Regions from separate parts of the Ruania zhangjianzhongii genome, predicted to be linked through region 1. Evidence: predicted binding sites of a transcription regulator. Region 1 holds the regulator's gene; the other holds the start of a gene.
What was found. The regulator LexA, encoded in region 1, represses DNA repair genes until DNA is damaged. The targets are predictions, from matches to a motif close to TCGAACANNTGTTCGA.
Positions count from the first base shown of each region.

Region 2: a site for LexA is predicted at 2,730-2,745, ahead of FU260_RS18365 (HNH endonuclease signature motif containing protein). Genes of this name have one in related genera too.

Region 1 is NZ_CP042828.1:1,701,059-1,707,193, forward strand. It holds gene FU260_RS07900 (ATP-dependent DNA helicase) at 1-1,254, shown strand, start outside; gene lexA (transcriptional repressor LexA) at 1,232-1,924, opposite strand; gene FU260_RS07910 (LysM peptidoglycan-binding domain-containing protein) at 2,129-2,554, shown strand; gene nrdR (transcriptional regulator NrdR) at 2,717-3,184, shown strand; gene mgrA (L-glyceraldehyde 3-phosphate reductase) at 3,302-4,351, opposite strand; gene pip (prolyl aminopeptidase) at 4,521-5,516, shown strand; gene FU260_RS07930 (DUF5302 domain-containing protein) at 5,646-5,828, shown strand; gene serA (phosphoglycerate dehydrogenase) at 5,946-6,135, opposite strand, start outside.
Region 2 is NZ_CP042828.1:3,960,669-3,966,803, forward strand. It holds gene FU260_RS18350 (amino acid ABC transporter ATP-binding protein) at 1-727, opposite strand, end outside; gene FU260_RS18355 (amino acid ABC transporter permease) at 724-1,602, opposite strand; gene FU260_RS18360 (ABC transporter substrate-binding protein) at 1,614-2,483, opposite strand; gene FU260_RS18365 (HNH endonuclease signature motif containing protein) at 2,763-4,157, shown strand; gene lhgO (L-2-hydroxyglutarate oxidase) at 4,194-5,381, opposite strand; gene FU260_RS18375 (adenosine deaminase) at 5,434-6,135, opposite strand, start outside.

The DNA.
Region 1 (6,135 bases):
CTACCCGATCGGGTCACCGCGCAGGCCACTGTGGAGCTGTCCGCGGCCGTGGTCGAACGCACCGCCCGCACTGCGCGCCGGCATGCCGGACTCCCGCTGAGCACCCTCGAGGAGGCCGCTGACGCGCTCCGGCCGCTGCTGATGGCGGTTCCGGAGGGCAGGCTCCGGTCCGGGCTACCGGCCGAGCTTGCTCCGATCGTGCGCAGCATCGCCGAAGGCACCCGGGAAGGGATGACCGCGATGCGCCAGCAGTCCTCTGCAGCCGGTGAGGCCGGGGCGAAGTCGATGGCGCACAGCGCACTGCTCGCCCTGTTCGAGGTGGCCGATCGGCTGCTCTCGGACCGGATCGCCGACCATGTGGACGTGCTCTGGTGCGAACGCGGCCGGCGGCCGGGGGAGGCCTCGCGGCTGATGCTCGCCCCGCTGAACGTGGCCGGCCCGATCGCGGGCGAGCTGCTCAGCGGACGCTCGGCCGTGCTCACCTCGGCTACGCTTGCCCTCGGTGGCACGTTCGAGGCCACCGCGCGCTCCTTGGGACTGGCCGACGGCGGCTACCGCAGCGAACTGGTCACCTCACCGTTCGACTATGGCCGGCAGGGCATCCTGTACGTGGCCTCCTCGCTCGCCGCGCCGGGACGGGACGGGACCGACGAGAAGATGCTCGCCGAGATCGCCGAGCTGATCACTGCCTCCGACGGCGGGGCGCTCGGGCTGTTCTCGTCTCGCCGGGGTGCCGAGGCGGCCGCCGAAGCGCTTCGCGAGCAGGTGGACACCCCGATCCTGCTGCAGGGCGAGGACGTGTTGCCCACGCTGGTCCGCGAGTTCGCCGCCGACCCGCGCGCCAGCCTGTTCGGCACCCTCTCGCTCTGGCAGGGCGTGGACGTGCCCGGGCTGAGCTGCCGTCTGGTGTTCATCGACCGGATCCCGTTCCCGCGCCCGGACGACCCGGTGAAGGCGGCCCGCACGGAGGCGATCGGGCGGGCTGGTGGCAACGGGTTCATGGCCGTCTCTGCCACTCATGCGGCCCTGCTGCTCGCCCAGGGTGCCGGTCGGCTGATTCGGTCGGTGACCGACCGGGGGGTGGTCGCAGTGCTCGACCCGCGGCTGCGCACCGCTCGGTACGGTTCCTACCTGGCGGCCAGCTTGCCTCCGCTGTGGCCGACCACCAATGCTGAGGTAGTCCGTGGTGCCCTGCGCCGGCTGGCCGCGGAGGCGGTGGCCGAGAGCGAGCCTAGAGTGAGCGGAGCACGCTGACCACGCGTCCGAGGATCTGTGCGTCGCTGCCGTCGATCGGGGCGTAGTTCTCGTTCGCCGGCAACAGCCACAGTGCGCTGTCGGTCTTCTTCAGCGACTTGACCGTGGCCTCACCGTCGATCATCGCCGCCACGATCTCGCCGTTCTCCGCGACGGCCTGGCTGCGCACCACGACCCAGTCGCCGTCGCAGATCGCGGCGTCGATCATCGAGTCACCGACCACCTTGAGCAGGAACAGCTCACCCTCGCCCACCAGCTGGCGGGGGAGCGGGAAGACATCCTCGACCGCCTGATCGGCCAGGATCGGGCCACCGGCGGCGATTCGCCCGACCACCGGCACATAGGCGGCGTGGCTGGTGTCCTGCTCGCCGTCATGGGTGGTGAACGTGGCGGCGTCACCGCGTACCTTGCGGGAGTCGTCGGAAACGATCTCGATGGCCCGGGTGGAGAGTGCATCGCGGCGAAGGAATCCCTTCTGCTCCAGCAGCTCCAGCTGGTACTTCACCGAGGACGGGCTGGCCAGGCCGACGGCGGTGGCGATCTCCCGCATCGTCGGTGGGTACCCCTTGGCCTCCAGGCTGGCGCGGATCGAGTCCATGATCCGTCGCTGCCGGGGGCTCAGGCTGGCTGGGTCCGGGCGGTCGCTCGGGTCCTGTTGTGCGCGGGCCATGGTGTCCTCCTGTTCCGCATCGCCTGGAAATCCGCCGATGTCGGTGGTCGATGATCTGCTCGGTCTGTGGCGTTCTCCACGATAGGCGCCACCACCCGAAAGACCAAACATGTGTTCGACTGGCGTGTCGAACGAACAGATGTGCTACTGTCAGTACAGACGTTCGACGGACGGGTGTTCGACGAGTTTGAGGAGACGAGAACGATGAGCGCACTGGCCTTCCCCACAGCGCCCCTGACCGTGCCCTCCCGCAGGCGGCACCTGAGGGCCGTCCCTGATCTGCCGGCCGCACCTCTGCCTGTGGCGGAGACGGAGTCTCGCCCGGCCGACACGAGTGCCGCCCTGCGACTGACCGTCCGTGGCCGTGTCGTGCTGGTGGCCCTGGCGTTCGCAGTTGCCGCCGCTGTCGGGGTGGGTGCCGGCCTGGCGTTCCCGGAGGCGGAGCCGATGCCCGAGCAGGTGCAGAGCGTGACCGTCGGCCCCGGCGAGAGTCTCTGGACCATCGCTGCGGACGTCGCGGCCGATGGGCAGGACGTGCGCGTGGTGATCGACCAGATCATGGCGCTGAATAACCTGTCCGCCTCGACAGTGCACGCCGGCGCAGAGCTGACCGTTCCTTCGGGGGAGTGACCTGATCGACCCGCCCGGCTGCCGCGGCCGGTCCAGGCCGGTCGATGGCACTTGCGCGAGTGGCCCTCGGATGTCTAAGTTGGGTACATCTAGTAGTTACATGGATGTGATTGACCAACATGTGGTGCTTTCGCACGACGCCGGAGGGAAGGGAACCGCTAGGTGCACTGCCCGTTCTGCCGGCATGGCGACTCCCGGGTCGTGGATTCTCGCACGGCTGAGGATGGCGCGTCCATCCGTCGTCGCCGACAGTGTCCGGAGTGCGGCCGCCGCTTCACCACAGTGGAGACCACCAGCCTGACGGTGATGAAGCGATCGGGTGCCGTCGAGCCGTTCAGCCGGGACAAGGTGATTGCCGGCGTGCGCAAGGCATGCCAGGGCCGCCCGGTCTCCGAGGACGATCTGGCGCTGCTCGCCCAGCAGGTCGAAGAAGTGGTCCGTGCCACCGGTGTGGCCGAGATGGACGCGCACGAGGTGGGGCTGACCATCCTGGGCCCGCTGCGCGAGTTGGACGAGATCGCGTATCTGCGGTTCGCGAGCGTGTACCAGGGCTTCTCGTCCCTGGAGGATTTCGAAGCGGCGATCACGGCTCTGCGCGACGAGCGCAGCGCAGCCGAGCCGCTCGAGTAATAGACGGCCGCCGGTGGCCCGGGAGGGGAAGCCCGGACCACCGGCGGCGAACCACTGTTCGTGGGATCGGCCCGCTATCAGTGGGATCGGCCCACTTTCAGCGGGGTCGGAGAGTGCTCAGCGGTCGCTGGAGCGCGGCGCCCAGAGGTTCACTCCACCGTCCCGGGCGTAGCGGTCGATCTCGGTCAGCTCAGCCTCGGTGAACTCCAGGTTGTCCAGCGCACCGAGGGTGTCATCCAGCTGACGCACGCTCGAGGCACCCACCAGCGCGGTGGTGACCCGGGGATCGCGCAGCACCCACGCCACCGCCATCTGGGCCAGCGTCTGGCCGCGACCGGCGGCGATCTCGTTCAGCGACCGTACCCGGGCCAGGTTCTCCTCGCTCAGGTACTCCTCCCGCAGCGGGCCACCCTTCGCACGGCGGGAGTCGGCCGGAACGCCATCCAGGTACTTGCCGGTGAGCATCCCCTGCGCGAGCGGGGAGAACACCACGGCACCCATGCCGGCATCGCCGAGCACGTCCAGCAGCGACTCGCCGGTGCCGGCCTGGTCGGGGTCCTCGATCCACCGGTTCAGCATCGAGTAGGACGGCTGGTGTACCAGCAGGTCGAGCCCGAGGTCCGCGGCCACCGCCAGGGCCTCCCGGGTGCGCTTGGCGTTGTAGGAGGAGATGCCCGCGTACAGGGCGCGGCCGGAGTCCACTGCCGTCTTCAGCGCCCCGAGGGTCTCGGTCAGCGGGGTGTCCGGGTTGTACCGGTGGCTGTAGAAGATGTCCACATAGTCCAGGCCCATCCGGCGCAGGGAGGCATCCAGCGAGGAGAGCAGATACTTGCGCGAGCTGCCGTCGCCGTAAGGCCCGGGGTGCATCGGGTAGCCGGCCTTGGTGGTGATCACCAGCTCGTCCCGCAGCGCGGCCAGGTCGGCGCGCAGCATCCGGCCGAAGTTCTCCTCCGCGCTGCCCGGCGGCGGTCCGTAGTTGTTCGCCAGGTCGATCTGGGTGATCCCGCGGTCGAAGGCGTGGTAGACGATCTCCCGCTGGGTCTGCAGTGGGTCGGTATCCCCGAAGTTCTGCCACAGCCCGAGGGAGACTAGCGGCAGCTGCAGCCCGCTCTTCCCGCAGTGGCGCATCGGCATGTGGTCGTACCGGTTATCGGCAGGTGTGTACATGGTCCCGAGAGTAGTCCGTCGCTGCAGGTGGATGAGAGTGCGTCTCGCTCCGCCCGGAGAGTCCCCAGCACTGTGCGAGCCCCGGGTCTCTATCGGTTCGAACTCATGCCCCCGCCGGCCGCGATGGGTCCGAACTCATGCCCGCGCCGGCCGCGATAGGTTCGAACCCATGACCCCTCGACGCCGCGACAGCCCCGACCTTCGCACCTTCTACCCGGAGATCGAGCCCCACGAGACCGGGTACCTGGGGGTGAGCGATGATCACGAGCTCTACTACGAGGTGAGTGGGAATCCCGCGGGCAAGCCGGTGGTCTTCCTGCACGGCGGGCCAGGCTCGGGCGTGAGCCCTGCACAGCGGCGTGTCTTCGATCCGGAGCGCTACCGGATCGTCCTGTTCGATCAGCGGATGGCCGGCCGATCCCGCCCACACGCCTCGGCGCCGGAGGCCGATCTGAGCACGAACACCACCTGGCACCTGGTGGCCGATATCGAAGCGCTGCGCGAGCACCTCGGCGTCACGGCGTGGCAGGTGTTCGGCGGCTCCTGGGGCTCGTGCCTCGCTCTCGCGTATGCCCAGACCCATCCGAGCCGGGTCACCGAGCTGGTACTGCGAGGCATCTTCACCCTGCGCCGCAGCGAGCTGGACTGGATGTACGAGGGACCGCTGCGCAACGTCTATCCCGATGCCTGGGAGGACTACCTCGCCCCGGTGCCGCTTGAGCGCCGCATGCCCGGGCGGCTGCAGGAGGCCTTTCACGACCTCCTGTTCGACCCCGACCCGGCCGTCCATGTGCAAGCCGGCGCGGCGTGGACAGCCTGGGAGAACACGGTGATCTCCCTCTATCCCGACCCGGCAAACCTGGCCAAGGCAGCTGATGACGCCCATGCGGTCTCGTTCGCACGCATCGAGAACCATTTCTTCGTCAACCACGGCTGGCTCGAGGAAGGTCAACTCATCCGCGACGCCTACCGGCTGGCGGACATCCCGACCGTGATCGTGCAGGGCCGCTACGACATGTGCACTCCCGCGGTCTCCGCCTACGAGCTCGCCCAGGCCATGCCCCACGCCGAGCTGGTGATGACCCCAGACTCGGGCCACGCCTTCAGCGAGCCCGCCACTCTGGATGCGCTGATCCGTGCCACCGACTCGTTCGCCGCTGGCTAGAGCCGATACGGACGGCCGTTGCCGCACCGTCGATCGGTAGTAATCGTTGGCGATGCCCGCGGCAACCGGGCAGAGTGGGCACACGGCATCGGGTCCCCCTGATGCCGACGACCGTCAGAGGGAGCCCTGATGTCATCCGAGAAGTCCGACGATCCGATGGCCGACGCGAAGGCGAAGATGCGCGCAGCCCTCGACCGCAAGTCTGAGCGTGAGCATCTCACCGAGGAAGCCCCACCGAACACCGGACCGGTCCACGGTTCCGAGATCGACGGGCCCGGCGGGCGCCGACAGTTCCGCCGCAAGTCCGGCTGAGATCGGCCCACCCCGCCGGTTTGCCGTGTTCTGTCGCTTCCCCGGCCGGGGAAGCGACAGAACACGGCAAACCGAGGGAGGGGGAGCGGCGATGGGGCGTCGGTCCTGCCCCGCGGGTCAGTCCGTGGCGTCCGGATCCAACGTGCGCAGCCGCACCGTCGCCTCCATCGCCTCGATCCGGGCCAGCGTCTGGGCCGATACGCTGCCACTGACATCGGTGACCGCATAGCCCAGGCTTCCGGACGTCGCCAGCACCTGGCTCTCGATGTTCGCCCCGGCCGCGGAGAGTTCCTGGTTCGCCGCCGCC
Region 2 (6,135 bases), 2.3 Mb from region 1:
CCTGCTCCGGCGGCCCGGACTCCAGCACCTGGCCGCCGTCGAGGAAGCAGACCTGGTCGGCCACCCGGCGGGCGAAGCCCATCTCGTGGGTGGCGATCAGCATCGTCATCCCCTCATCGCGCAGGCCGGCGAGCAGGTCGAGCACCTCGCCGATCAGCTCCGGGTCCAGCGCCGAGGTCACCTCGTCCAGCAGCAGCAGCTCCGGGTCGTTCACCAGGGCGCGGGCGATCGCTGCGCGCTGCGCCTGACCGCCGGAGAGCTGGTCCGGATAGGCGGTGACTTTGTCCGCCAGGCCCACCCGGGTGAGCATCTCCACCGCGGCGGCCTCGGCCTCGTCCTTATCCCGCTTGTGCACCAGCCGCGGGGCGAGGGTGATGTTGTCCAGCACACGCATGTGCGCGAACAGGTTGTAGGCCTGGAACACCATGCCGAGCCGGGCGCGGACCGCATCGGCGTTCACCCACGGGTCGGCGATGTCCACCCCACGCAGCTCGATCGACCCATCGTCGATGTCCTCGAGCAGGTCGACGGCGCGCAGCAGCGTGGACTTGCCCGACCCGGACGCCCCGATCAGCACCACACAGGAGTGCTCGGCCACCTGCAGATCCACACCGCCCAGCACCAGGTGATCCCCGAAGGACTTGCGCACCCCACGCAAGCGCAGCAACGAGGCGGGCGAACCGCCCGAGGTGAGCTCCGCCGTCGACGGCTGGATCGGATCGCTCATCGGATCGCCCCCGCCACACCGCGGGCACCGCGCCAACCCCGGCGGGCGTTGTAGGCATCCACAGCTCGGGTAAGTGGGATGGACACCAGCAGGAAGAGGAACCCGGCAGCCACGTACGGAGTGAAGTTGTAGTCGCCACTGACCGCGATCTGCGCCACCCGGATCGCGTCCACCGCACCGAGGATGGAGATCAACCCAGAATCCTTCTGCAGCGCGACCACCATGTTCAGCAGCGCCGGCACCACATTGCGCACCGCCTGCGGCACCACGATCCGGCGAGTGGTCTGCGCCTTGGTCAGCCCCAGCGCGCGGGCCGCCGCCACCTGCGCCGGGTGCACCGCCTCGATCCCGGAGCGGAAGATCTCCGCGAGGTAGGCGCTGTAAGTCAGCACCAGCGCCAGCGTGCCCAGGAACGCAGCCTGGATCGGCATCCACGGCAGCCGCAGCGCCGGCAGACCGAACCCGACCACCAGTAGCACCAGCAGCACCGGAACCCCGCGGAAGATGTCCACGAACGCCACCACGGCCGCGCGGAGCGGGAACAGTGCGGGCGCAGTGGTGGTGCGCGCGATCGCCAGCAACAGCCCGAGCACCAGCGAAATCACCCCCGCGATCACCCAGACCCGCAGGTTCAACCACAGCCCGTCGGCGAGCGCGGGCAGCATCTCCACGAACCGGCCCGGGTCGAAGAACGCCTCCCGAGTGCGCTCCCAGCCGGGCGAGCTCACCAGCACCCACCAGGCCAGCGCAGCGACGACCACTGTGGAGGCCAGTGCCACCAGGAACGACCGGCGCCGGCCTCGACGGCGGTAGGCAGCCCGGACGAGCGCCTGCTCGGTGGGTTCGTGGGCCGCCGCCGGCCGATCTGCTGCCATCGGCGCCCCGGTCAGCTCAGCTCGGGGATACCGTCGGTGTTCAGCCACTCGCTCGCGAGCGCGTCCAGCGTGCCGTCGGTGCGCAGCGCTTCCACAGCGTCGGAGACGCAGGTGGTCAGCGAGGACTCGACGTCCAGCACGAAGCCGAGCTGCGCCGGCTCACCGGAGGCAGGCAGGGTGCCGATCACGGAGGTGTCCGGGAAGTACACCGTGGAGGCGGACACGCCCTGGCTCACGTCCATCACCACGGCGTCGATCTGCCCGCTGCTCATCGCCTGCATCGCCATCCCGGCGTCGTCATAGGGCACCAGCTCGACGGTGTCCCCCCAGGCGGCCTCGGCATCGGTCAAGGAGGTCTGCCCGGCGGTCACGCCGATCCGGGCACCCTCGAGGTCGGTCAGCGCGCTCGCCTCGGCGTAGTCACCGGAGTCGGCCACCACCACCCCCTGATAGGTGTCCAGGTACGGGGCGGAGAAGTCCACCACCTCGGCCCGCTCGGGGGTGATCGTGGTCTGGTAGGCGGCGAAGTCGAACGGCTTGATGTTCGGGGCGATGATCTGCTCGAAGGTGACGTTCTCCCAGGTCACGTCCTCTTCGGCGAAGCCGAGCTGATCAGCGACGGCGTAGACCAGCGCGGACTCGAAGCCCTCCCCGGTGGTCGGGTCCTCACCCACGTACCAGGGCTCGTACGGGGTGGACGTGCCGACGGTCAGCGTGCCCTCGGTGAGAGTCTCCAGCGCAGCCGGATCGCAGGTCGCGGTCTCGGTGCCTTCGCCGCCCTGGTCGGCAGTGGTGCCGCCATTGCTGCTGTCACCACCCGAACACGCGGTCAGGGCCAGTGCGAGGGCGGCAGTGGTCAGGACAAGAGCACGACGGCGCACGATGAACCTTTCCCGGGACAGCGGTCATCACCTGAACTGTAAAGCATTCGGCACTGGGCGGGACCGGTCGCTGGTGAGAGGTGATCGGGCTCACAGCACGGCGCCCGCTCAGCGCTTCCGCTGAAGCGTTCCGGGCCGGGAGGCGCTTCCGCGGAAGCGCATACCCGCCGACCGGTGGCCAGCACCGACATTGTCGGCCGGCCAGCAATGTCGGCCGGCCGGCAATGTCGGTGCTCGCTCCTAGTATCGAACACCTATTCGAAGAGGACGGTGAGGACGATGACGGCCAACGCCGATGACCGGAACACGCCCGCAGGGAAGCGGCCCGCCGGGGACGATCTGAGCGAGCGGCCGGTGTGGCAGCTAGCAGCAGAGCTGGGCTCCCTCGCGGCCGGGATCGCGGCCAGCACCTGCCGGTTCCTGGTGCTGCTCGGTGAGTTCGACGCGCGCGACGGGTGGGGGCACTATGCCGGAGTCACCTCCAGCACGCACTGGCTGTCCTGGCAGTGCGGGATGGCCGCGGTGACGGCTCGGGAACAGGTCCGGGTGGCTCGTGCGATGCGCAGTCTGCCGCTGACGTGCGCCGAGTTCGGGGCGGGCCGGCTGAGCTATTCGAAAGTGCGGGCGATCACTCGGGTGGCCACCCCGGAGAACGAGGCGGAGCTGGTGCAGGTGGCCGAGGCGGGCACCGCAGACCAGGTGCAGCGCTTCTGTGCCGGGGTGCGCACCGCCGCCGGTTCCCTGGCGGAGGTCAACGAGCGCCATGACCGCGCAGCGGTGACCTACCGGACCCTCGACGACGGGTCGGTGAGCGTCTCGGTGCGGTGCTCGCCGGAGCAGGGTGCGGTGATCGTCGACCGGCTGCACGAGGCGCGTGAATACCTGAAACGGACCGCCGCGGATCAGGACGAGTCGGGCTACTCGCTGCTCGATGCCCTGGTGCTGGTCTGCGAACAGTCCGAGATCGAGGCCGGCGCGAGCCGGACCCGTGGGTCCCGGCGGGCGGAGACCGTGCTGCACACCACACTGGCGGATCTCGCCGGTACACCGGTGACCGCGAACCAAGGCCCACCCGCCCTCATCGGCCCACGGCTGGAGTCCGGTGCGGCACTGCACCCGGAGACAGCGCGCCGGCTGGCCTGCGACTCCGGGCTGGTGACGCACCTGCACGAGGACGGCTCCGCTCCCCCGGGCGACTGGGTCCGGCCGAACCCTCGGCCCGGCCGCACTGTGGACCTCGGCCGGCGGCGGCGCCTGCCCAGCGCCGCCCTGTTCCGGGCGATGTGGGACCGGGACCACGGCTGTGTCTATCCCGGCTGTGGGCGGCGGCAGTACCTGCACGGTCATCACCTGGTGCACTGGGTCCGCGGTGGACGCACCGACCTGGACAACATGGTCCTGCTCTGCGGGGAGCACCATCGTCGGCTGCACGAAGGCGGCTACCAGATGCGGCGCGGGCCGGGTGGACCGATCGTCGTGCTGACGCCGGACGGCAGCCCGGTGTCGCAGCCGAGCAGCACAGCCAACGGGCCCGTTGTCCCGGCGGCTGAGGATGCATCGTTGGTCGCTCTCGACGGCGGCCGGTTGCACCTGGCCTACGCCGTCTCCACTGTGGTGACGAACTGGGCACGACGGCGCCAGCTCGCCGCCGAGCAGGACGGTCACGCGGCGTAGCGGTACCGCTTCCGCGGAAGCGCTCAGCGGCGTTGCTCAGCCGAGCGATGCGACGATGTGCTCGGCGATCGCCAGCGACGCGGTGGCACCCGGAGACGGCGCGTTGCGCACCTGAACGAGCGGGCCACGCTGCTCGATGGCAAAGTCGTCCAGCAGCCGGCCATCCCGGGTCATCGCCTGGGCCCGGATGCCGCGCCCGACGGGGGTCAGCCGCGCGCCTTCCAGCGCCGGGACGTAGCTGCGCGCCTCGGTGAGGAACCTCTCCGGGGAGAGCACGCCCGCCAGCTCACGCACCGCCGTCGGCATGTTCCTGGCGGCGAAGCGCCAGAACCCTGGCCAGCGTGCGACCTCGGCGAGGTCCCGCGGGCTGACCTGGCCCCGGTAACCCTCCCGAGCGCCGGACAGGAACGCATTCGGGCCGACGGTGAGCGCGCCGTCGACGCGCCGGGTCAGGTGCATGCCGAGGAAGGGGTAGCGCGGGTCCGGCACCGGGTAGATCAGGCCGCGGGTGAGGTGGGTGTGCGCGTCGTCGATCCGGTAGTACTGGCCGAAGAACGGGATGATCGCCGGTTCCCGGTCGCCGCCGGCAGTGCGGGCGAGGCGGTCCGAGGCCAGACCCGCGCAGGCCACCACCCGGTCGAAGAGCTGCGGAGAAGTCTCCGGGTCGGTGACCACCCGGACCCCGCGGGTCACTGGCACCACAGCGTGCACCCGGTGCCCGAGGAGCAGTCGTCCCCCGGCGGCCCGGACGTCCTCGGCGAGCGCCCGGGTGATCGCCGCGTAGTCCACTACCGCAGTGGTCGGGGAGAGCATCGCGGCCACCCCGACCGCCTCCGGCTCCACCTCGGCGAGCCCGGCCGGACCGACCATCTCGACACCGGGCACCCCGTTCGCCCGAGCGCGCTCGGCGATCGCTTGCAGCCGGGTGTGTTCCTCGGCGTCGCGGGCGATCAGCACCTTGCCGCACTCCAGGTAGTCCAGCTCCCGGCCGATGCAGAACTCCCGCAGCAGCTCCACCCCGCGGCGGCAGAGCCGGGCCTTCAGCGACCCGGGCGGGTAGTAGAGACCGGCGTGCACTACTCCGGAGTTGTGCCCGGACTGGTGCGCGGCGAGGTGGTCTTCCTTCTCGAACAGGGTGAGCTCGGCGCCGGGGTCGCGGCGCAGAATCTCCCGCGCCACAGCACAGCCGAGGATCCCGCCGCCGACCACCGCGTAGCTCGTCACGGCTCCACGATAGGGGCGCTTCCGCTGAAGCGCTGCGAACTCAGTGCAGCGGTCAGGCGCGGGCGGCGGCGAACCCGGGCTCGATCTGGCTGGTGACGATCTGCTGTTTGATGTGGTGCGGGGCGAAGGAGTTCCAGGCCGCCAGCAGGGTGGCCTCCTCCAGATCGTCCAGCGTCCAGCCGGCCTCGGTGACCAGCCGCTCCATCTCGTTGCTCATCGAGGTGCCGGACATCAGCCGGTTGTCGGTGTTGATGGTGACGGCGAAGCCCAGGTGCCACAGGGTGCTGATCGGGTGGTCGGCCACGGTGGTGGCGATCCCGGTCTGCAGGTTCGAGCACGGGCACACCTCCAACGGGACCTGCCGATCCAGCACCCAGGCGGCCAGCGTGCCGAGGGTCGCCTCGGTGGCGGTGCCCGGCGCGGCATCGGCCGGGGTGAGCTCGATGTCCTCGATGATCCGCACCCCGTGCCCCAGGCGGAGCGCGCCGCACACCTGCAGCGCCTCCCAGATGCTCTCCGGCCCGGCCGCCTCACCGGCGTGGATGGTGTACGGGAAGTTGGCTTCGCGCAGGGTCTGGAATGCGCTGCGCAGCCGGCCCGGACCGAACCCGTCCTCCGGGCCGGCGATGTCGAAGCCGACGGCTCCGCTGTCCCGGTTCTCCAGGGTCAGCGCGGCGATCTCGTCCGCCCGGTCGGCATGGCGCATCGCGGACAGCAACGTGCCCGCCTCGATCGTGTGCCCGGCGCGGGCGGC